Regions from separate parts of the Pseudomonas sp. 910_23 genome, predicted to be linked through region 2. Evidence: predicted binding sites of a transcription regulator. Region 2 holds the regulator's gene; each other region holds the start of a gene.
The links. Region 2 encodes sigma-54, which starts transcription at its own class of promoters, with help from an activator protein. Its sites were predicted from a motif close to ANTGGCATNNANNTTGCTNT; they were not measured.
Positions count from the first base shown of each region.

Region 1: a site for sigma-54 is predicted at 2,335-2,354, ahead of FW800_RS04085 (circularly permuted type 2 ATP-grasp protein). Genes of this name have one in related genera too.
Region 3: a site for sigma-54 is predicted at 5,416-5,435, ahead of FW800_RS06925 (CmpA/NrtA family ABC transporter substrate-binding protein). Genes of this name have one in related genera too.

Region 1 is NZ_VXCZ01000003.1:23,392-31,335, forward strand. It holds gene FW800_RS04080 (alpha-E domain-containing protein) at 1-749, opposite strand, end outside; gene FW800_RS04085 (circularly permuted type 2 ATP-grasp protein) at 752-2,161, opposite strand; gene FW800_RS04090 (hypothetical protein) at 2,588-3,133, shown strand; gene FW800_RS04095 (hypothetical protein) at 3,219-3,431, shown strand; gene FW800_RS04100 (hypothetical protein) at 3,443-3,577, shown strand; gene FW800_RS04105 (cation:proton antiporter) at 3,698-5,044, opposite strand; partial or broken gene FW800_RS04110 (pyridoxal phosphate-dependent aminotransferase) at 5,240-6,415, shown strand; gene FW800_RS04115 (Lrp/AsnC family transcriptional regulator) at 6,474-6,914, opposite strand; gene FW800_RS04120 (DMT family transporter) at 7,023-7,931, shown strand.
Region 2 is NZ_VXCZ01000011.1:102,929-110,872, reverse strand. It holds gene lptC (LPS export ABC transporter periplasmic protein LptC) at 1-328, shown strand, start outside; gene lptA (lipopolysaccharide transport periplasmic protein LptA) at 315-848, shown strand; gene lptB (LPS export ABC transporter ATP-binding protein) at 848-1,573, shown strand; gene FW800_RS15350 (RNA polymerase factor sigma-54) at 1,757-3,250, shown strand; gene hpf (ribosome hibernation-promoting factor, HPF/YfiA family) at 3,325-3,630, shown strand; gene ptsN (PTS IIA-like nitrogen regulatory protein PtsN) at 3,640-4,104, shown strand; gene rapZ (RNase adapter RapZ) at 4,107-4,964, shown strand; gene FW800_RS15330 (HPr family phosphocarrier protein) at 4,981-5,253, shown strand; gene FW800_RS15325 (ZIP family metal transporter) at 5,275-6,168, opposite strand; gene FW800_RS15320 (superoxide dismutase) at 6,201-6,812, opposite strand; gene FW800_RS15315 (hypothetical protein) at 6,814-7,242, opposite strand; gene FW800_RS15310 (class II fumarate hydratase) at 7,270-7,944, opposite strand, start outside.
Region 3 is NZ_VXCZ01000004.1:267,861-275,804, reverse strand. It holds gene nirB (nitrite reductase large subunit NirB) at 1-244, opposite strand, end outside; gene FW800_RS06940 (protein kinase domain-containing protein) at 478-2,145, opposite strand; gene FW800_RS06935 (nitrate/nitrite transporter) at 2,145-3,356, opposite strand; gene FW800_RS06930 (ANTAR domain-containing response regulator) at 3,502-4,077, opposite strand; gene FW800_RS06925 (CmpA/NrtA family ABC transporter substrate-binding protein) at 4,091-5,290, opposite strand; gene FW800_RS06920 (secretin N-terminal domain-containing protein) at 5,538-6,449, shown strand; gene FW800_RS06915 (FliM/FliN family flagellar motor switch protein) at 6,465-6,680, shown strand; gene FW800_RS06910 (winged helix-turn-helix domain-containing protein) at 6,846-7,229, shown strand; gene FW800_RS06905 (transglycosylase SLT domain-containing protein) at 7,222-7,683, shown strand; gene FW800_RS06900 (quinone-dependent dihydroorotate dehydrogenase) at 7,764-7,944, shown strand, end outside.

The DNA of each region.
Region 1 (7,944 bases), on a different contig from region 2:
TCTTCGATGCACGCGTGCAGCGAGCGCGGGACATCGCTGCGTAACAGCAGTAGCTCCGAGACCGAGCGTGCATTCAGGGCGTTGGGGTATAACTCGGTGTACGCCTCGAACGAGGACAGCGCACGCAGCAGGGCGCTCCACTGGTAATAACCGCGAGCCGACAAGTCGCTGACTTCTTCGGACTCTTCACCAAACATCTCATAGCGCGCATCCAGCAGGCGCAAGGTGTTGTCGGCGCGTTCGACAAAGGTGCCCAGGCGAATAAACCGGTAGGCGTCATTGCGCATGATGGTGCCCGAGGTCGCGCCGCGAAACAGGTGCGAGCGTTGCTTGACCCAGTCGCAGAAGTGGCTGATGCCATGCCGCGCCAGGCCGCCGGCGGCGATGCTGCGCATTTCCAGCCAGGTGGCGTTGAGGTTTTCCCACATATCGGCGGTGATGCGCCCGCGCACGGCGTGGGCATTGCCTCGGGCGGCGCGCAGGCAGTTGTAGATGCTGGCCGGGTTTTCTTCGTCCAGGGCGAAGAAGTGCAACATGCGCTCGGCATCCAGGGTCTGGTGACGCTCCAGGTAGCTGTCCAGGGTGCCGCTGCTGAGCAACGACATTGCCAGCTCATCCAGGCCATCGCTGCGCCCGGCCTGGGGCATCAACGACAGTGAATAACTGACTTCCAACATGCGCGCCAGGTTCTCGGCGCGTTCCAGGTAGCGCGACATCCAGTACAGATCAGCAGCGGTTCTACTCAACATACTCAGCCCTCCACCACCCAGGTGTCCTTGGTTCCGCCGCCTTGCGACGAGTTGACGACCAGCGAACCTTCCTTCAGCGCCACGCGGGTCAAGCCGCCCGGCACCAGGCGGGTTTCCTTGCCCGAGAGCACGAAGGGGCGCAGGTCGATATGCCGGGGCGCGATGCCGTTTTCGACAAAGGTCGGGCAAGTGGACAGGCTCAAGGTCGGTTGGGCGATATAAGCGTGGGGACGCGCCTTGATGCGCTGGCGAAAATCTTCGATCTCGGCTGCGCTGGAGGCGGGGCCCACCAACATGCCGTAGCCGCCGGAACCCTGGGTTTCCTTGACCACCAGTTGTTCCAGGTTGGCCAGCACATGGGACAGTTCATCGGGCTTGCGGCACTGGAAGGTCGGTACGTTTTGCAGCACCGGCTCCTCGTCCAGATAGAAGCGGATCATCGCCGGCACATAGGGGTAGATCGACTTGTCGTCAGCCACCCCGGTGCCGATCGCGTTGGCGAGCACCACATTACCCGCGCAATAGGCCGCCACCAGGCCGGGTACGCCGAGCATTGACTTGGGGTTGAACGCCTCGGGGTCAAGGAAGGCGTCGTCGATGCGCCGGTAGATCACGTCCACCGCCTTGGGGCCATCGGTGGTGCGCATGAATACCTTGAGGTCGTGCACGAACAGATCGGCGCCTTCGACCAGCTCCACGCCCATTTCCCGCGCCAGGAACGCGTGTTCGAAAAAAGCGCTGTTGAAGCGCCCAGGGGTCAATACCACCACATTGGGGTTATCGAGGCGGCTGGCGCTTTTCAAGGTCTTGAGCAGCAGGTTGGGGTAGTGGTCCACCGGCGCAATGCGTTGCTTGGCGAACACTTCCGGGAACAGGCGCATCATCATCTTGCGGTCTTCGAGCATGTAGCTCACGCCGCTGGGGGTACGCAGGTTGTCTTCGAGCACGTAATAGGTGCCGTCGCCGTCGCGTACCAGGTCGACGCCGGAGATGTGCGAGTAAATGTCGCGGTGCAGGTCCAGGCCGACCATCGCCGTCTGATAGCCCTCGTTGCCCAGCACCTGTTCTGCCGGAATGATCCCGGCCTTGATAATGCGCTGGTCGTGGTAGATGTCGGCGAGGAACATGTTCAGTGCGTTGACCCGCTGGATACAGCCACGCTCGATCAGGCTCCACTCACTGGCGGGGATGCTGCGGGGGATGATGTCGAAGGGAATCAGGCGTTCGGTGTCTTGCTCGTCGCCATACAGGGTGAAGGTGATCCCGGCGCGATGGAACAGCAAGTCGGCTTCACGGCGACGCTGGGCCAGCAGTTCCGGCGGCGTGTTGGCCAGCCAGCGGGAAAAATCCTGATAGTGGGCACGGCATACGCCGTTTGCGTCATTCATTTCATCGAAGAAAGTTCGAGCCATTCCAGTACCTTGTCAGTGCCGAGGATTTCCTGGGTGGCACTGCCGCTTGAAAAACGCATGTTCTTATGAGCCCGTGGCTGAGGGTGCCAACAGGCCTGGTCCTTACTTTCTTATGGAGTCGGCTCTGGGTCGCGGGGTAACGAATGCTCCTGTTTTCGGGTAGATGAATGGATAAAGCAAGGGATGTGCCGGAACGCACACAAGGTGGCGATTACCTGTGGCGAGCGAGCTTGCACGCGCTGGAGTGCGCAGCGATCGCGCTTTTGTGGGGGCCTGCTGCGCAGCCCAGCGCGAGCAAGCTCGCTCGCCACAGAAGCGGGCTCACCACATGGGGGCAGAGGGCGCCCTGACTTGGTGCGCAAGAAACTTGAACTTCATCCACGTCCGATTCTTCTAATGAGTCCCGTCACTTTGTGGAGCATCGTTGTGCCCCGAATCATCTCCCCAAACACGCCGGAAGCGGCCCTGACCGACCATAGCGAACACAACGCCAAGATCTTCGGCTCGCCCAAGGATCGCCTCGACTTCTACCGGCGCGAGATCCAGTACGAAACCAGCATCCTGGCCAACCGCACCGACGCTTACCTCACTGCGCAATCGTTTCTGGTGATCGCCTTCGTGTCCGGCATGGGCAACCTCAACCCGGAATGGGGCAAGCTGTTCACGCTGGTGGTGCCGGTGATCCTCGCCGCGCTGGGTATTCTCAGCTCGCTCAACGCCTGGCCTGGCATACGCGCGGCCTACCAGATCATTGATCACTGGCACTACAAGCAAAGCGAATTGCTGCGCAGCGAGCCGGTGATGGGCCTGGCCTACGATGAATCGCCGCTGTTTTCCGAAATGGAGTCCAGTCACAAGGGCTATCGCAAGTCGTTGCTGTTTTCCATGCGCGCGCCGTGGTTGTTCATGGTGTTCTGGCTGGTGCTGGGCATCTATGCGTTTTATATCCAGGTGGACAATCCACTGCGCTGAGCAATCGGACGGAACTTCACTGGGGCACGTGGCGCCTTAGCTTTACGCGGTAAAGATTTATCACCGGTCTGTGAAGAGGTATGCCATGTCTACATCCAACGATCCCCAAACCAGCAACCGCAATGACCCTGCCATCGATGGTGGCGAGCTTGCTCCGGGCACCGCTGCCGATGCGCCCAAGGACCCGACGCCTGCCAGCGACCCCAAGGCCAGGGAAAACGACTACAGTCCAGACTTCAAGCCTGAGCGCGAGCACAAGCCTGAAACCGATGCCGATATCGATACCCAAGGCGGTTAGCGGAGACGGTCATGTCGAAAGAACTCGACGAAGAACTCAACGACCCCGGCAATGAAGATCCGGGTTCGCTGATGGATGATGCGCAAGTGCCGCTCAACGATCTGGATGAAGCGGCCGACGTCGGCAATACCGACAGTCAGGATTGATCCGGCGACGGGCCAGAGGGATCGGTGAGCTTGAACAGTAGGTCTTCTTACTGTGCTTGATCCAGTGAAACCTTCTGGCCCGGTACGCGGTTATCCGTCACGCCAAGCGCGGCGCAGGATTCATTTTTTGTGCGCGGCGCGTCGTTCGTACCACGCCAGCAAGGGCTGGGTGCTGAGGCCATGCACCATCACGCTCAGCGCGATCACCGAGAGGGTCAGGTTCACCGCCACGGCGCTGCTGGTACCGATCAGCCCATGGTTGAGCGCATAGAACAGGTAGTAGAGGCTGCCGATCCCACGAATACCAAACCAACTGACCAGGCTGCGTTGCCGCCGATCCAGCAGGCTGCCCCAAGGCATCGCAAACACGCTGAGCGGGCGAACCACACAGAACAGCAACGCCGCCACCGGCAGCGCGCGCCAATCCCAATGGCTGACCAATACGATGCCCAAGACGCTGACCAGGAACACCTCCATCGAGCGCTCGACCAGGCTGCCGAAAGCCAGCATGTCGCCCATCATCACGCCGGCGGCGATCTGGGTGTCCTTCAACTGGCTGATGTCACCGTGCAGCGCCTGCTCGGGCTCGATCTCCAGATGGCCCACCACCGGCTGGGCCAGGTGCTCGGCCGGCGTTTGCGCATAACCGGTGGATTTGACCTCGGCCTGGCGCAGCCCCAGGCCCGCCGCGAACACCGACAAGAAGCCGTAGCCGCCGACCGCTTCAGCCGTCACATACGCCAGGGCAATCAGCGCGAGGGTGAGGTAGTCATTCGGTGACAGGGTGCTATCGGCATTGATCAAGCGCAGGCGCAGGGTGATACGGCCAATGCCGCGGCCCATCCAGTAACCCATCAACAGCCCGGCCGGTACCGCCCACAGCAGGTTCTTCAGCACCCAGCCGCCGAACCAGTCGCCGTCGAAACCGCCATGTTGCATAAACAGCAGGCCAAAAATCACAAAAGGAAACGCAGTGCCGTCGTTCAATCCTGCTTCGCCGGACAGGCCGAATCGCAATGCGTCATAGTCCTGGGCATTGTTGACCTGCACCAGGCCGGCCAGCACCGGATCTGTGGGCGCCAGCATCGCTCCCACCAGCAATGAAACGCCCCAGGTTAAATCGAACAGGTAGTGCAGCAACAGGCAGGTGCCGAGGATGGTCAGCAGCATCACCGGCCCGGCCATGCCAAAGGCGATGCGCCAGGTGCGGTGCTTGAGCGGCAGGCGCAATTTCAAACCGCTGACAAACAGCGAAAACAGCACCGCCACTTCCGTCAGGTGCTCCATCCAGCGCGCTGAGCCCTTCACGTCCAGGTGCAACAAGTCCACGCCCAGCGGGCCAATGGCGATGCCCAGCAACAAGCACACCGCTGAGGTGGTCACCGGCATCCAGCGCAAATAGGAGGAGGTGAGGGCGAGGGTGAGCAGTACGGCGCCCAATACGGCCAACCATAGAATGAAAGTCATCGTGCGTGTTCCAGGGCCGTGGTCTATGCAGGTTTGAGAACAGCGACCGGGAGGGGGTTCAATGTGATTGTCTGCCACGGGGACAAGGCCCTATTTATCCATTGAACGACGGTTTGCTATGCACTAAGTTGACCGATTGTTGCCGCGCGCATATTTATGGATTTGCGTCTTTATTCTTTCACCAGAGGCTCTGGCATGAGGTTTTCTCCCTTCGTTGAGCGAGTTGCAGGGCAGGGCGTCGCCGCCTGGGACATCCACCACGCTGCGTTCGACGCTGCCAGCCAGGGCGAAGACGTCATCATCCTCAGCGTCGGCGACCCGGATTTCGCCACGCCGGCCTTTATCACTGACGCCGCCGTCAATGCCTTGCACGCGGGAGATTCCCACTACACCGAGATCGCCGGGCGCCCGGCCTTGCGCGAGGCGATCGCGACCCGTTACCGCCAGACCCTGGCCCGCCCGTTGGCGGCTGACAACGTCATCATCGTGCCCGGTGCGCAGAACGCGCTGTTCATCAGCTCGCTATGCCTGTTGCAGGCCGGCGACGAAGTGTTGGTGCTCGACCCGATGTACGTTACCTACGAAGCCACGCTCAAGGCCAGCGGCGCCACTCTGGTGCGGGTGCCCTGCAGTGCGCAGTCCGGCTTTCGACTGGATCCACCATTGCTCGCCGCCGCGATCACGCCGCGCACCCGGGCGATATTCTTTTCCAATCCGAACAACCCCACTGGCGTGGTGCTCAACCGGCAAGAGCTGCAAGCCATTGCGGACTTGGCGATCGCACATGACCTGTGGGTGGTAGTGGATGAGGTCTACGAAAGCCTGGTGTTCGACGGTCAATACCACAGCCTCGCGGCGTTGCCGGGCATGGCGCAGCGCTGCATCGTGATTGGCAGCTTGTCCAAGTCCCATGCCATGACCGGCTGGCGTATCGGTTGGCTCATCGCCCCAGCGCAAATGGTGCAGCACGCTGAAACCCTGCTGTTGAGCATGATGTACGGCTTGCCCGGTTTCGTGATGGAGGCGGCGACGGCTGCGGTGTTGGCCCATGACGAAGTCACGCAAGGCATGCGTGAGACTTACCGACGCCGACGCGACCTGGTGGTGACTGCCTTGAGCGCCTGCCCGGGCATCCGCGTGCAGGCGCCGCAAGCGGGCATGTTTGTGTTGGTGGATGTGCGCGACACGGGCCTGGGGTCCCTGGATTTCGCCTGGCGCCTGTTTCGTGAAGCTGGCGTGTCGGTGCTGGACGCGGCAGCCTTCGGCGAGCCGGCCCAGGGCTTCGTTCGGCTTTCCTTTACCTTGGGCGAGGAGCGTCTGGCGCAAGCCTGTCGGCGGATTGTGCTGTTTGTTGAACAGCTTGCCAGTGAGCGGGCCGTGCACTGGGCGTGAGTACTTGCCCAACTCTCCCACAGGCTACGCAGCCCTGTTAGTCAGCCAACGGCGGCAAACGCCGTTTCACCGGGGTTTTCTTGACGATAGCGGTGTTGGTCTCGGCATAGGTATTCAGCCGGTCCAGCAGCGTGTCGAGGTGCTCCATGGTGCGTACATGCAGGCGTGCGATAAAGCAGTCGTCACCCGTGACCTTGTCGCATTCGGTGAACTCGGGGATCGCCTGGATCTGGCGTTCCACTTCCTGCAATTTGCCGGGCAGGGGGCGGATGCGCACGATGGCTTGCAGCAGGTAGCCGAAGTGCCTGGGGTCGATGTCGACGGTGTAGTGGGTCAGCACGCCGCGCTCTTCCAGGCGGCGCAGACGTTCGCTAACGCTCGGCGAGGACAGGCCGGTGATGCCCGCCAGAGTCTTGAGGGACAGGCGCGAGTCGTCCATCAAGGCGGCGATCAATTGCTGGTCGATAGTGTCGATCATGAGGTTTGCCTAATAAGAAAAGGTGAATCCTGGGTTTTGCCTTTTTTAGTCGCTGTAGCCGTGTCGAGCAGATTGCCATAATTGAGCCTCACTTGAGGAGCCTCAATCATGGATACATCGATCCGTCGCGGAACCTGGGAAATGATCGCCGCCATGCTGATCTCCGGCACCATTGGCTGGTTTGTGCTGGTGTCGGGCGTGTCGGTGCTTGAGGTGGTGTTCTGGCGCTGCGTGATTGGCGCGCTGACACTGCTGCTGGTGTGCGCGTTGCTGGGGTATTTGCGCCTTGAGTTACTCAACTGGGCCAAGCTCGGGCTGGCAGTGCTCAGCGGCGTGGCGATCGTCGGTAACTGGCTGTTGCTGTTCGAGTCCTATTCCCGTGCGTCCATCGCGATCAGCACGGCGGTGTACAACGTGCAGCCGTTCATACTGGTGATGCTGGCGGCGGTGTTTCTCGGTGAGAAGATCACCGTGCAAAAAATGGCGTGGCTGAGTGTGGCGTTCCTGGGCATGTTGGCGATCGTGACCGCCCATGGTGAGCAATCTAGCGGCGGGAATTATCTGGCTGGCATTGCCTTGGCCTTGGGCGCGGCATTTTTGTACGCGGTAGCGGCGCTGATCATCAAACGCCTGAAGGACGTACCGCCGCATTTGATGGCGTTGATCCAGGTGACCACCGGCGCCGTGCTGCTGGCGCCGCTGGTGCCCTGGCACAGCTTGCCCGTGTCGACCACTGCCTGGGCGGCACTCGCGACATTGGGCGTGGTGCATACCGGTTTGATGTACGTGTTGCTGTACGGGGCCATTCAGAAGCTGCCCACGGCGATGACCGGCGCGTTGTCGTTCATCTACCCGATTGCGGCGATCCTGGTGGACTGGATCGCGTTCGGGCATCGCCTGGGGTGGCTGCAATGGCTGGGTGTGGCGGCGATTCTGCTGGCCGCTGCCGGGTTGCAGCGGGGCTGGTGGTGGCCCCGCAACCTGGGTAGGAGCGAGCTTGCTCGCGAAGAAGGCTAACGATAACGCAGCG
Region 2 (7,944 bases):
GCTGACCAATCCGGACCTGAACCTGTATCGCGGCACCGAATTCCCGTGGCATGTCACCAGCAAGCGCGGCGAGGTCAACCCGGACGGCACTGAAGTTGAACTGATCGACTCGGTCCGCGTCGCACGTACAGACGCGCAGAATCGCGACACCATTATTACCAGCAGTCGCATGACCGTATTCCCACAGAAGCAATATGCGCAGACCGAGCAAGACGTTAGAATCGACGGCGCTGGCGGTGTATCGACTGGCAAGGGAATGAAAGCGTATTTGAAAGAAAGCAGGATACACCTGCTATCGAACGTAAGAGGACAGTATGAGGCTCGTTAAAACCCTCCCTATTTTGCTCGGTCTGGGCGCAGCACTGGGAAGCGTGAGCGCCTGGGCTCTGCCGAACGATAGCCAGCAACCGATCCACATCTCGGCTGACGATGCGCAGCTCGATGACAAGCAAGGTGTCGCCACCTACACCGGCGGCGTGATCATCACCCAGGGTTCGATGAAGATCACCGGCAATACGGTGACCTTGACGCGTACCCAGGCCGGCGATATCGATGTCGTGACCTCGGTGGGCAACCTGGCTTACTTCGAACAGAAGCAGTCCGCCGCCGATACAGGCCCGATGAAGGGCTATGGCAAGACCATTCAGTATCATGCCCAGCAGAATCGCATCGTCCTGATCGATCAGGCCAAGGTGTTAAGCCCCGACGGCAACTCCACGGAAGGTGAGAAAATCACTTATGACACCGTGAAACAGGTTGCTAACGCCGGCCGCGCCACGGGCAGCAAGCTCAGCACACCTCGCCCACGCATCGACATGGTTATCCAGCCGAAGAAGAAGGCCGAGTAATGGCAACCCTGAAAGCCCAGCATCTGGCCAAGGCCTATAAAAGCCGCCAGGTGGTACGTGATGTCAGCCTGTCGATCGACAGCGGCCAGATCGTCGGTTTGCTCGGCCCCAACGGTGCCGGCAAGACCACCTGCTTCTATATGATCGTCGGGCTGGTCCAGGCGGATCAGGGTCGCGTGTTGATCGACGACCTGGACGTCAGCCACCAGCCCATGCACGGTCGTGCACGCGCCGGTATCGGTTATCTGCCCCAGGAAGCGTCGATCTTCCGCAAACTGTCGGTAGCCGACAACATCATGGCGATCCTCGAGACCCGCAAGGAACTCGACCGCGACGGCCGCCGCAAAGAGCTGGAAAGCCTGTTGCAGGAGTTCCACATCAACCATATTCGCGACAACCTCGGCATGAGCCTGTCCGGTGGTGAGCGCCGCCGCGTGGAAATCGCCCGCGCCCTGGCCACCGCACCGAAGTTCATCCTGCTGGATGAGCCGTTTGCCGGCGTTGACCCGATTTCGGTCGGCGATATCAAGCAGATCATTCACCACCTCAAGGCCAAGGGTATTGGCGTGCTGATCACCGACCACAACGTCCGTGAGACGCTGGATATCTGTGAAACCGCCTATATCGTCAACGATGGTCAGTTGATTGCTGAAGGCGACGCCGAGACCATCCTGGCCAATGAACTGGTCAAGGAAGTTTATCTGGGTCACGAGTTCCGCCTGTAGACGGAGTGGTATCGCGCCTTTCGCCGGAGCGCGCAGGAGTCAATAGAAACCTTGGTTTTTTTATTGTTACCGCGCTCTAGGCAAAGGCCCTGATATCAGGCATATAATTTGCTTATGTTGGCGCTCACGCGCCCTGTCGTGGATGGCGCATTGCGCCGGCGAATAAGGTGTTAAGCCCCTGCCATGAAACCATCGCTAGTCCTGAGAATGGGCCAGCAGCTGACGATGACACCGCAGCTGCAACAGGCCATCCGCCTGCTCCAATTGTCGACCCTGGACCTGCAGCAGGAAATCCAGGAGGCCCTGGAGTCCAATCCGATGCTCGAACGCCAGGAAGAAGGCGACGACTTCGACAATGCCGACCCACTGGCCGACAACATCGAGCAAAAACCCAATCCCGACGTGCAGGAACCCTCCTACCAGGAAACCGCCCCTACGGTGGACAACCTGGAAGAAGGCGAATGGAACGAACGCATTCCCAACGAGCTTCCCGTGGATACCGCATGGGAAGACGTTTACCAGACCAGCGCCAGCAGCCTGCCGAGCAATGATGATGACGAGTGGGACTTCACCACCCGCACCTCGGCTGGCGAGAGCCTGCAGAGCCACTTGCTGTGGCAACTCAACCTGGCGCCGATGTCGGACACTGATCGCCTTATCGCGGTTACGCTCATCGATTGCATCAATAACCAGGGTTATCTGGACGAAACCCTCGACGAGATCCTCGAAGCCTTCGACCCGGAACTGGACATCGAGCTGGACGAAATCGAAGCCGTCCTGCACCGCATCCAGCAATTCGAGCCCGCCGGCATCGGCGCCCGCACGCTCAGCGAGTGCCTGTTGCTGCAACTGCGCCAGTTGCCTGCCAAGACGCCATGGCTCGCCGAGGCCCAGCGTCTGGTCAGCGACTACATCGATCTGCTGGGTAGCCGCGACTACAGCCAGTTGATGCGCCGCATGAAGCTCAAGGAAGACGATTTGCGCCAGGTCATCGAGCTGGTGCAAAGCCTCAACCCGCGCCCCGGTTCGCAGATTGAATCCAGCGAAGCCGAATACGTGGTTCCCGACGTGATCGTGCGCAAGGACAACGAGCGCTGGCTGGTGGAGTTGAACCAGGAATCGGTGCCACGGCTGCGGGTCAACCCGCAATACGCAGGTTTTGTGCGCCGCGCCGATACCAGCGCCGACAATACCTTCATGCGCAACCAGTTGCAGGAAGCGCGGTGGTTCATCAAGAGCCTGCAAAGCCGCAACGAAACCCTGATGAAAGTCGCCACCCAGATCGTCGAGCACCAGCGCGGCTTCCTGGAATACGGCGACGAAGCCATGAAGCCTCTGGTGCTGCACGATATCGCCGAAGCGGTAGGCATGCATGAATCGACAATTTCCCGGGTAACCACGCAAAAGTTCATGCATACCCCGCGTGGTATTTATGAGCTGAAATACTTTTTCTCCAGCCACGTCAGCACCTCCGAAGGCGGCGAATGCTCGTCCACGGCGATCCGCGCGATCATCAAAAAACTGGTTGCCGCGGAAAATCAGAAAAAGCCGTTGAGTGACAGCAAGATCGCTGGTTTACTGGAGGCACAAGGCATTCAGGTCGCCCGTCGAACCGTCGCCAAGTACCGTGAGTCCCTTGGGATCGCGCCTTCCAGCGAGCGTAAGCGTTTGATGTGACGGGCAGGCCATAGCGTTCCAGTGGCAGGCGTTTTGCCTGCCGCTTTATGCACTGGCAACGAAGGAGAAGCTGTATGCAAGTCAACATCAGTGGACACCAGCTGGAAGTCACCAAGCCCCTGCGTGAATACACCGAGAGCAAGCTGAACAAGCTTGCGGGGCATTTTGACAAGATCACCAACGTGCAGGTCATCATGGAGGTCGATAAGCTCAAGCAGAAAATCGAGGCCACCCTGCACGTACCGAATGCCAAGCTCGTCGCCAACGCGGAACACGAAGACATGTACGCGGCGATTGACTCGCTCTACGACAAGCTCGACCGCCAACTCATAAAGCATAAGGAAAAGAATCTGCACCTGATGCAAGGTACAGGTCGTTAACCCTCCCCCATGATCCAACTTCAAACCATCCTGACCCCCGGCCGTTCCCTCGTGAACGTCCCGGGCGGCAGTAAAAAGCGCGCCCTGGAACAAATTGCCAACCTGATCAGCAGCCAAGTGCCTGAGCTGGAGATGCAAGATGTTTTCGAGGCTCTGATTGCCCGTGAAAAACTCGGCTCCACCGGTTTTGGCAACGGCATCGCTATTCCTCACTGCCGTCTCGAAGGCTGCGAGACCCCGGTCAGCGCCTTGCTGCACCTGGAAAAACCCATCGACTTCGACGCCATCGACGGTGCTCCGGTTGACCTGCTGTTCGTGCTACTGGTCCCGAAAGCCGCCACCGATGCGCACCTGGAACTGCTTCGTCAGATAGCCAGTATGCTCGACCGCAAGGAAGTACGTGACAAGTTGCGCAGTGCCAGCAGCAACGAGGCGCTGTATCAGGTCGTCCTGGATGAACAAAACGGGCAGTAATCATGCGTTTGATCATCGTCAGCGGCCGCTCCGGCTCAGGTAAAAGCACCGCCCTCAATGTGCTTGAGGACAACGGTTTCTATTGCATCGACAACCTGCCGGCCGGCCTGCTGCCGGAGTTGGCGGAGCGCGCCCTTATCCACACCGAGCTGGCGCAGCCGCTGGTCGCTGTGTCGATCGACGCCCGCAACCTGCCCAGCCACCTCTCGCGGTTCCCGGAACTGCTCGAAGAAGTGCGCGCCAAGCACATTCATTGCGATGTGCTGTACCTGGATGCCGATGAAGAAACCCTGCTCAAGCGTTTCTCCGAAACCCGTCGACGCCACCCGCTCAGCAGCGCGAACCGCTCCCTGGCCGAAGCCATTGAAGACGAGACCAAACTGCTGGGGCCGATCATTGATCTGGCCGACCTGAAGATCAACACCACCAGCCTGAACCTGTACCAGTTGCGTGACGCGATCAAGTTGCGCCTGCTGAATCAGCCCGAGCCGGGCACAGCGTTCCTGGTCGAGTCGTTTGGCTTCAAGCGTGGCATGCCGGTCGATGCCGACCTGGTGTTCGATGTGCGCTGCCTGCCCAACCCTTACTGGAAGCCGGAATTGCGCGATCAGTCGGGGCTGGATCAGCCCGTCGCCGACTACCTCGCCGCGCAGCCGGATGTGGAAGAGATGTTCCAGGACATCTCCAGCTACCTGCTTAAATGGTTGCCGCGTTTTGCCGCGAGCAATCGGGCGTATGTCACCATTGCCATTGGCTGCACGGGTGGCCATCACCGCTCGGTTTACCTGACTGAGCGGCTGGGCCAGGTGCTGCAACAAACCCTCAAGAATGTCCAGGTTCGCCACCGCGACCTAAGCTGAAAGGAACACCTGCGCGATGCCCGCTCTGGAAATTGAAATCATCAACAAGCTGGGCCTGCACGCCCGGGCGTCGGCAAAGTTCGTCGGCGTGGCCGGAAAGTTTCCCTGCCAGATCCGCGCCGGGCGCACACCGGAGTCCATGGTCGATGGCAAGAGCATCATGGCGATGATGATGCTGGCAGCCGGCAAGGGCACCACGATTCATCTGCACACTGCAGGCGAGCAAGAGCAGGAAGCGATGGCGGCGTTGGTTGAGCTGATCAACAACAAATTCGATGAAGGCGAATAACCGCCGATACGAGAGCTGGCTTCAGCCCAACGCCGTATCCATCACCATCATCAGGCAAAACCCGATACACAACCCCAGGCTGGCGAGCTTTTCGTGACCGTTGCGACGCGATTCGGGGATGACTTCATGGGTCACTACCAACAACATCGCACCGGCGGCCAGCGCCAGCCCCAACGGCAGCAACACCTCAGCCAGGCTCACCAGCCAGGCGCAGAGCACCGCAAATACCGGTTCAACCAATCCTGATGCGGCGCCGATCAGGAACGCCTTGATCCGCGACATCCCCGCCCCAGCCAATACCAGCGCGATCACCAAGCCCTCGGGTACATCCTGTAAGGCAATGCCCATGGCGAGACTGTCAGCATCCGCCATCCCTCCTCCCGCGGAGACGCCCACTGCCATGCCTTCGGGAATGTTGTGCGCAATGATGGCGAATACAAACAGCCAGATGCGCGGCGGGATCACCGGCTTATCCGGCGTCCCCACCAGCATCTCCGGGCTGGCGCCGGAGACCTTGCGATCCACCAGATACAACCCGAATGCGCCCAGCATGATGCCGAAGCTGATCAGCCCACCCGCACCCCACGGCGAAAGGCCCAGGCCTTCAGCCGCGGCGATACCCGGCACGACCAGGGAAAAAGCGGTCGCTGCGAGCATCACACCTGCACCGAAGCCCAGCAAGGTGTCGCTCAACGCTACCGGCATCCGCCGTATCACCAGGACCGGCACCGCGCCCAGCGCCGTGCCGAGCGCGCAAATCGCGCCGCCCTGCAACGCGCGCAGGATACGCGGCTCAAGGTCCAACCAGGCCAGCCCATGGGCCACCAGCAACGCAGTCCCTGCCAATAACAGCAGTGAACCGAACGCATAACGGAACATTCGCACGCTGCTGATCGCCAGTGTTTCAGTGCCCATAGTCGCCCTTAGATCTTGTTTTAGAGTGAATGTCAGGCCAAGGCGGCCTGGTAGCGGGCAGCAACTTCCGGCCAGTTAATTACGCTGTAGAACGCATTGATGTATTCAGGGCGACGGTTCTGGTAACGCAAATAGTAGGCATGTTCCCAGACGTCCAGACCGAGGATTGGCGTGTTGCCGCTCATCAGCGGGCTGTCCTGGTTGCCGCTGCTTTCCACGACCAGCGTGTTTTGCGGGGTGACACTCAACCAGGCCCAGCCACTGCCGAAGCGGGTCAGCGCAGCCTTGGTGAATGCCTCCTTGAAACTGTCAAAACCGCCCAATTGCTCATCGATAGCCTTGCCCAGCGTGCCTTCAGGTTTACCGCCCCCTGTAGGTGACATGACCGCCCAGAACAACGAATGGTTTGCATGGCCGCCTCCTTGATTGACCACGGCAACGCGTAATTTCTCCGGTAATTTCTGCACGCTGGACACCAGCTTCTCCACCGGCCAACCGGCGAATTCCGTGCCCTCCACGGCAGCATTCAGATTATTGATGTAAGTCTGGTGATGCTTGGTGTAGTGAATCTCCATGGTTTGCGCGTCGATATGCGGCTCAAGGGCGTCATAGGCGTAAGGCAGGGCCGGCAGGGTGTAAGTCATATCAATGTGCTCCATAGTGAGACGAGGTCGACTGCGGCGCAGCATCGCCCAGCAACCGGTGGGTGGGGGGGTACTCGCCGTGATCGCTGATGAAATTCAACAGCTCGACGTAGGTCTTGCTGCTCTGGCGCAACGCCGCCTCGCGCAACTGCGGGTTAAGGCGCGGGTCCTGCATGGTCTGCAACAATCGCTGGTGAATGGCGCAGAGGTATTCCGCGCTTTCCTCAGGTTGATTCAGGCGCAAATGCAGGTCCGCCAGGTTGTGATGAGAAATGACGCAGGCCGCCACTGCTTCGTCGGCATCCGCCCAGCGTTCGAACAACACTTGGGCCAGGGCCAGGGCTTGCAGATAGGCCTCGCGAGCATCCACCAGCTCGCCCGCCATAAAGCAGCGATTGGCCCGTTCGATCGTACGTTTCCAGTGCTCCATGGTGAGCCTCCAAAGCAGGGTGGTTAATTACACGCCGCCAGCCGTGAGCTTTTCCGGGTCCAGCAGGACTTCCAGTTGGCTGCGCGGCAGGTCGGTGTGCTCAAGGGCGACATCGATGACCGGGCGGCCTTGCTGGTAAGCCTTCTTGGCAATTTCAGCGGCCTTCTGGTAACCAATGATCGGGTTAAGGGCGGTGACCAGGATCGGGTTGCGCGACAGTGCTTCTTTGAGCTTGGCTTCGTTGACCTTGAAGCTGGCAATGGCCTTGTCCGCCAGCAAACGACTGGAGTTGGCCAGCAACTCAAGGCTGCTGAGCAGGTTCTGGGCGATGATCGGCAACATCACGTTCAGCTCGAAGTTGCCCGATTGACCCGCAACTGTGATGACGGTGTCATTGCCGATGACCTGCGCGGCGACCATCGCCGTGGCTTCCGGGATCACAGGGTTGACTTTGCCGGGCATGATCGACGAGCCCGGCTGCAAGCCCTCCAGCTCAATTTCACCGAGGCCGGCCAAGGGGCCGGAGTTCATCCAGCGCAGGTCGTTGGCAATCTTCATCAGCGATACAGCCGTGGCCTTCAACTGGCCGGAAACTGCGACGGCAGTGTCCTGGGAGCCAATCAATGCAAAAAGGTCCTTGCCGGGCGTGAACTTCACCCCGGTCAACTGGCTCAGTTGCTGGCTGAAACGCCCGGCAAATTC
Region 3 (7,944 bases), on a different contig from region 2:
CCTTGCGGTTGAGCAGTAGCTTGACGTTGTTATCCAGGTACCAGTCGAGGTCGTTGAGCACGATCTCTTCGAAGGTTTGCTCACCGGCCAGCACCGGCGACAGCAGGATGCGGTTGTAGTTGGTGTGGGGCTCGGCGCCGAATACGGTGATGTCGTACAGCTCGCTGCTCAGCTTGAGCAATTCTTCAAGGGTGCGAACCCCGGCCATGCCGTTGCCGATCATCACCAGTTTGAGTTTTTTCATATCGTTCTCCGCAATGGCTCGACAAATCATGCGCAAACAAAAAAAGGCGTCCCCGCTAGTCAGCTAGCGAGGACGCCTTTGTCCTGGTCCCGTTCTCTCGGGAAGCTCGACCCTTCGACGTTGAAGGGGCGGCTATATGTGGGTTGTTGGAAGACCTAATGCAGCAGCTGTGCCAAGTTGCAAACCCCCAGTTTTATTGGGCGTTTAAACAGGAGAGAGGTGGATTTTGCTCGTTAGTGGTGCAGCAGCCAGTACAGCAGCACCAGATTGATCAACAGTGAGGCCACTGCCAGGGTTTGCCAGACCTTCAGCGGCTCGCGCTCCAGCAGCGGTCGTGGCCGTACGCTCAGTTCGCGGCGGTCGGCCTGTTCCAGTACCAGCAGCCATTCTTCGGCAGTTTCATAGCGCTGTGCGGGCAGGGCGGCCACGGCGCGCTCCAGGCTGTGGGGCAACCAATCCGGCAGATCAGGGCGATAGCGGCTGGCGCTGACAGGCTGGTTGAAACGCGGGCGTTGGAAGGCTTCGATTTCGCCGTAGGGGTAATGCCCAGTCAGCAGGTAATACAAGGTCACACCGACACTATACAAATCCTGTTGCGCAGTAGGATGCTCGCCTGCGAAAGCTTCGGGCGCGATAAAACTCGGGGTGCCGGGTAGTAAGTGGGCACGGTCTTCAGAAAGGCCAGGGCAGTAGGCCAGGCCAAAGTCCAGCACCCGCAGTTCCCCGTCATCGCCCAGCAGCAGGTTTTCCGGCTTGATGTCGCGGTGCAGAATCTGTCGGCGATGCAGCAGGCCCACGGCTCGCAGCAAGCGTTCGGCGATTGACTGCCATTGCGCCAGCGGCAGCGGGCCTTGTTGTTGAAACAGCTGGGCGAGGGTCTGCCCGGGGTATTCGCGCATCACGTAGTACAAATGCTGACGACCACTGGCGGTATGCACCTCCGGAAAGGCACGGCCAGCGACGCGGCGCAGAAACCACTCCTCCGACAACAAGGCTTGGGCGGCGTCGGTGTCATCGTGGCGCAAGGGCAAGGTCTTGAGCAGCCAGGGTTGCCGCTGCGCATCGTGCACGCGATACAGCAACGATTGCCGACTCTGCGCGAGCACGCTTTGCACCTCCCAGCCTTCAAAGATCTGCCCAACCTTCAGCGGCGGCGGCGTTGGCCATTGCTGCAACTGCACCAAGGCGTCGCCGAGGGTGGCGGCGCCGAGTTGGTCGATGCGCACCAGCAAGGCGCTGGCGTTGTCTTGGCTGCCGGCCAGGTGGGCGGCGCTGACCAGGGTGCTGACGGCCAGGTCGAGGTCGTCTTGCTCACGCAGAATCGCGCCAATGCTGTGATCGCCCAACGTCGCCCACACCCCGTCGCTGAGCAAGAGGAAACATTCGCCCTCGCGCAATTGGCCGTCGAGGAAGTCCAGCACCAGGTGCTGATCCAGGCCAAGGGCGCGTTTGAGTACGTGCTGCATACCCGGCTGTTCCCACACATGGTCTTCGCTGAGGCGTTGCAACTCGCCGTCGAACCAGCGATATGCACGGCAATCACCGACATGGGCCAGCGTGAAGCGTTGGCCGCGAAACACCAGGGCGCTGAGGGTGGTGAGCAACGGTTGCCCACCACCGTTGGCTTGCAGCCAGCGATTTTGCGCGACCAACAGACGTTCGAGCGCCTGGGCCACCCCCCAGGTCTGCGGCGTGGCGTAGTAGTCCTGCGCCAGCGCCTGCAAGGTCGAGCGCGCGGCCAGGCCACCGTCGGCGCATTGGCTGACGCCATCGGCCAATGCGCACAGGTAGCCTTTGCTCGCCGCCAGTTCCGCCATCGGTGTGACCACCCGCAGCGCATCCTGGTTTTCACTGCGTGGGCCAATGGCGCTGGCCTGGGCGACGCTCAGTCGAAGGCTCATCAGACGCGGGCAGCGGTGACCGCAGCCGAGCCCCAGGTGGTTCTCCAGCGGCGCTTGACGCCATGCAGGCCAAACCAGGCCAGCACTCCGAGGCTGGCGAACAACCACAGCGCCAACTGGTAACTGCCGGTGCTCTGTTTGATCGCGCCCATGCCGGCGGCGAGGGCGAAGCCGCCGATGCCACCGGCCATGCCGATCAAGCCGGTCATTACGCCGATCTCACTGCGAAAACGCTGCGGCACCAATTGGAATACCGCGCCATTTCCGGCACCCAGGCCGAGCATGGTGCAGACGAAAAGCGCCAGCGCCGCGTAGGAGCTGGGCAGGTTGAAACCCACTGCGGCAATACAGATCACCGCCACGCTGTACATGCCGAGCAGGGTCTTGATCCCGCCAAAACGGTCGGCCAGGGCGCCGCCCAGCGGGCGCATCAGGCTGCCACCGAACACGCAGGCCGCGGTGTAGTAGCCGGCGGTCACCGGGCTCAGGCCGTACTGGTCGTTGAAGTAGCCGGGCAGGGCGCTGGCCAGGCCGATGAAGCCACCAAAGGTCACGCTGTAGAAGAACATGAACCACCAGCTGTCGCGGTCGCCCAGGGCCTTGAAGTAGTCGGCCATGGACTTGGCTTTCGGACGTTGTGGTGCGTTGCGTGCGAGCCAGGCGAATACGATCAGGGTAAGGACCAGCGGAATCAGCGCAAAGCCGAACACATTGCTCCAGCCGAACGCAGCCGCCAGCACCGGTGCCAGCAAGGCGGCAAATACGGTGCCGGAATTACCGGCACCGGCGATGCCCATGGCCTTGCCCTGGTGCTCTGCGGGATACCACTGCGATGCCAGGGGCAGAGCCACGGCAAAGGAGGCACCGGCCATGCCCAGAAACACGCCCAGCAGCAAGGCTTGCTCGTAACTGTGGATCCCCAGCTTCCAGGCGCAGAACAGCGCCACGATCACAATCACTTGGCCTATCAGCCCAGCGGTCTTGGGTGACAGCTTGTCGGCCAACATGCCCATCAGAAAACGCAGGACCGCGCCCGCCAGGATCGGCGTGGCCACCACCAGGCCGCGCTGCTGGGTGGTCAGGTGCAGGTCGGCGGCAATTTGCACCGCCAGCGGGCCCAACAGGTACCAGACCATGAAACTCAGGTCGAAATACAGGAACGCGGCAAACAGGGTCGGGGTATGCCCGGATTTCCAGAAGCTTGATTTCATCACGCACCTCAACGGTTGGGGGTCTGAAACGAAAAAACGCCGCCACCGGGTTCGCGAGGGCAAACCGGGTGGGCGACGTCTTTGTCGTGGAGGGGCAACCGCCGTTGGTTACCTGTGAGGATTCTTTAGCAAGAGCTGAGCCAGATCAGCCGAGCAACTCGCTCATGGCAATAATCTGCTCTGCCACCTGGATCAGTTTCTGCTGGCGACTCATGGCCTGACGGCGCATCAGGGTGTACGCCTCTTCTTCATTACAGCTCTTCATTTTCATCAGCAGACCCTTGGCCAACTCGATGCGTTTACGTTCGGCCAATTGCAGGTCACGGGCCTGCAACTGCGCGCGCAGGGCCTGGTCACTCTCGAAGCGGGCCATGGCCACATCAAGGATCGGTTGCAGGCGTTGGGCCTGAATACCTTCGACGATATAGGCACTGACGCCGGACTTGATTGCCTGGCGCATCACATTCGGGTCATGCTCATCGGTAAACATCACGATAGGCCGGGGCTGGTCGCGGCTGACCAACACCACTTGCTCCATCACATCGCGGCCGGGTGACTCGGTATCGATCAGGATCACGTCCGGGCGCACTGTTTCGACGCGTGCGGGCAGGTCGATGGTCAGGCCGGATTCATCGATCACCTCGAAGCCGGCTTCGGTCAGGGCGGCCTTGAGGCGCCCGACCTTGCGCGGGGTGTCATTGATCAACAGGATTCGTAGCATCATTGAGCTCCTGTCAGCGCAGCGCTTGACTGTGGTTGTCATCGCCCAGGGCATTGAGGCGGAAGCTGCGGGCGTAACCGGCGGGGTCGGAGCCGTCCCAGATTTTGCCGTCGATCAATTGACTGCTGCGCATCGGCGCGTCGCCAACGCTGAGGCCCAGCGCATCGGCGGCCTGGCGATACAGTGCCAATTGCTGGACCTGGCAGGCGACGCCGAGGTAGTCAGGGTCTTCACGCAACAAGCCCCAACGCCGGAACTGGGTCATGAACCACATGCCGTCGCTGAGGTAGGGCAAATTCACCTCGCCACCGGCGAAAAAGCGCAAAGCATGGGGATCCTGCCACTGGTTACCCAAGCCGTCCTCGTAATGACCCAGCAGACGCGGCTCGATGCAGTCCAACGGGGCGTCGAGGTAGTCGCGAGCGCTGAGCAACTGCGCGGTGGAACGGCGGTTTTCAATGCTCTGTTCGATAAACCGGCTGGCCTCGAGGATCGCCATGACCAATAGGCGGGCGGTATTGGGAAACCCGTCGACGAACGCCTGGGTGCAGCCCAGGACCTTTTCCGGATGATTGGGCCAGATCGCCTGGGTGGTCGCCAGAGTAAAGCCTTGATGATGTTGCACTGCACTGGCACTCCAAGGCTCGCCGACACAAAAACCGTCGATGCGTCCGGCCTGCAGGTGCGCCACCATTTGCGGCGGCGGCACCACCACGCTGTTCACATCCTGCAATGGATGAATGCCTTGGCTCGCCAGCCAGTAATACAACCACATGGCGTGGGTGCCCGTGGGAAATGTCTGGGCGAAGGTCAGTTTTGTCCGGCTTTGGTGCACGTGGCGTTCCAGCGCTTCAGGAGTGACCACTCCCTGGTGTTGCAGGCCGTGGGACAGGTTGATGCTCTGGCCGTTCTGGTTGAGGCCCATCAGTACGGCCATGTCGGTAGGCGCAACGCCGCCGATGCCCAGATGCACGGCATAGATCAGCCCGTACAGCCCGTGGGCGGCGTCCAGCTCGCCACTGACCAGCTTGTCACGCAGGTTGGCCCAGGATGATTGGCGCTTGAGGTTCAGTGTGAGGCCGTAGGGCTGGGCGAAGCCCTGGGTGGCAGCGACCACCAGCGACGCGCAATCGGTCAGGGCCATGAACCCCAGGTCAAGGCTGCTCTTTTCCGGGGCATCGCTGCCGTTTACCCAAGCCAGCGGATCGTTCATCAATACCTGCCTTTTCTGAAAAAAAAAGCGTCGTTTCCCGGCTTGGCGTGACAGGCCATTGCCGGGTAACGACGCCTTTGTCCGTAGGCCCGCGCCGCCTTTGGTGCGGGCCTGATACAAAGTGCGAAGCAAGGCACATGCCACGGGGGCGTGGTGCAGTCTGCCGTCAACTTTTCATCATGATTGAACCTCTTGCGCCTCGCAGTATGGCCGCTTCTTCAGGCCAGATCGCCCAGGAATACCCACGGTGCACACTGATTCCCCGAACCCCATTAACTGCCGCTGGCTGCACTGCGGGTTACTGTGTGCCGCCCTGTTGCTGGGTAGCCGCGCAGCCTGGGGCCAGGCGTACCAGGCACAGGATGAAAGTTTGCATACTTTCTTTACCGCGCTGTCGGGGCCATTGGGCCTGCCTGTGGTCACCAGCCGTGCGGTGGCGCGCAGGCGCATCAGCGGAATCTTCGACTTTGCAGCGCCGCAACGGGTCCTGGAAACCCTCGCTGAGCAGCAAGACCTGATCTGGCACCGCAGCGGGCAAGTGGTGCATCTCTACACCGCCGATGAGGTGCGTAGTTCTGCGGTCGTGCTGCGGCATATCTCAGTCAATCGGCTGCGCGGCATCATGCGGCGTGCGGGGCTGGATGAGCCGCGCTACCCATTGCGTGAGAGCGGGGCACGTACGTTCTACGTTTACGGGCCACCGAGCTATGTCGATCATGTCTTGCGGCTGGCCAGCCTGATGGACCAGCCACGCCGCAAGCAGCCCGAAGGCGCAACGGCATTCGGCGTTGTCCAGGTGATCAATGCAGCTGTTCAGGACCGCCAGCAAGGAGAGGGTGCCAATAAGGTCCGCGTACCGGGTATGGCTGCCATGATCGAAGCCCGGCTATCCCCTGCGCAGAAAGGTCAATTGGCAGACGGTAGCCTGGTGTTGGTGGCCTATTCGGATACCAACAGTTTGTTGATCAAGGGCCAGCCTGCCCAGGTGAGTCTTATCGAAAAACTGGTGGCGGAGCTGGATAGCGCCACGGTCCAGGATGACGTTTCGTCAGGCCCTGACCCATTACCGCCACCTCCCGCGCCTGCGCAATTGAGCACAGCACAACATGAGCGTGTGCAGCGTGCGTTCCTGCGCACCGATCGTGAGTTTTCCCCATGAAAAAGGCGTTTGTCCATGCACCTGGAAATACTGCTGCAGGAGCAATTGATCAGCCGCAAGCGTTTGGCTGCGTTCGCACCGGGGAAGGTGCTGCCTCTGGATCCAGGGGCGACTCGATGTGTGGAGGTACGGGTCAATGGGCAACTGATGGCGTTGGGTGAGCTGGTGCAACTGGAGGATCGGCTGGGGGTTGAGTTGCAGGAGACGTATCAGGAATGGCTACCCCAATAAGTGCGTGAGGAGAATTGTCTGACCGAAAGTTTCCAAAAAAGGGCGCCCGAATGGGCTTTGTCCTAGCGCGAGCCGTAGGCCGGTTTTTTATAGTCGTGACATTGGCAGGTGAGCCGGTACGGAAACTAAGGATGTGAATGTCAGTAGTAAAAAGCAGAGGTGCGTATGGCCGTCGTGATTGATGAATCGACGACCTCCCTGGTCTTCGCTCGCTGGACCTTGCATGGCGATGGCCGGTTGACGGGCGGCGATGCGGATATTCAGTTGCCGCCCAAGGAGTGGCATGTGCTGCGATTGTTGCTGGCCTCCGGTGGCACGCTGATGACCAAGGATCGCCTGCTGGAGCTGGCCTGGCCCCGGGGAGAGGTGGCCGATGAGTCACTCACGCGCTGTATCTATTCCCTGCGCAAACATTTGAGCGCCGACAAAGGGTTTATCAAGACGATTTATGGCAAGGGGTATCGCTTTACGTGCCCGGTGCGGGTAGGGGAACCACCACGGGGTGTCGTGCATGTGTGCTCTGTGTGTGGCCAGGCCAGCAATGCTTAAGGTTTGGAGCGTGGTACTGCTGCTCGGTGGGCTGATGGGCAGTCACCAGGCACTGGCCTATTGCTGGGACGAGGCGGCCAGCCGGTACGATCTCGAACCGGAACTGTTGCAGGCTATCGCTGATGTCGAATCGGGTTCGCGTGCGCAGGCGATCAACTACGCCAACCGCAATGGCACGCGTGATATCGGCTTGATGCAGATCAACAGCATCCACCTGCCGCGTTTGCTCAAACAGGGCATTACCGAGGAGCGGTTGTTGAGCGAACCTTGTTTGTCGGTGCAAGTCGGTGCCTCGATTCTGGCCGAGTTTATTCAGCGTTTCGGCTACAACTGGATGGCGGTGGGTTCCTACAATGTTGGACCGGGCCCTGGCTCGCAGCGTGAGGCGTTGCGCCAGCGCTACGCCGAAAGGATCTGGGTGCGTTATCAGGCGTTGATTGCTCAGCGCCGATGAGCGCAGCACGCCTCGCATGAGGCCCGCCACCCCGGCTATAATCGCGTCACCTTTTGCCGCCATCCGAGTCTAGCCCGCCCATGTATACCTTGGCCCGCCAGCTGTTGTTCAAACTCTCCCCGGAAACCTCCCACGATCTGTCCCTGGACTTGATCGGTGCCGGTGGCCGCCTGGGGCTCAATGGCCTGGTATGCAAGGCTGCGGCGAAAGTGCCGGTGTCGGTGATGGGCCTGGATTTTCCCAATCCGGTCGGCCTGGCAG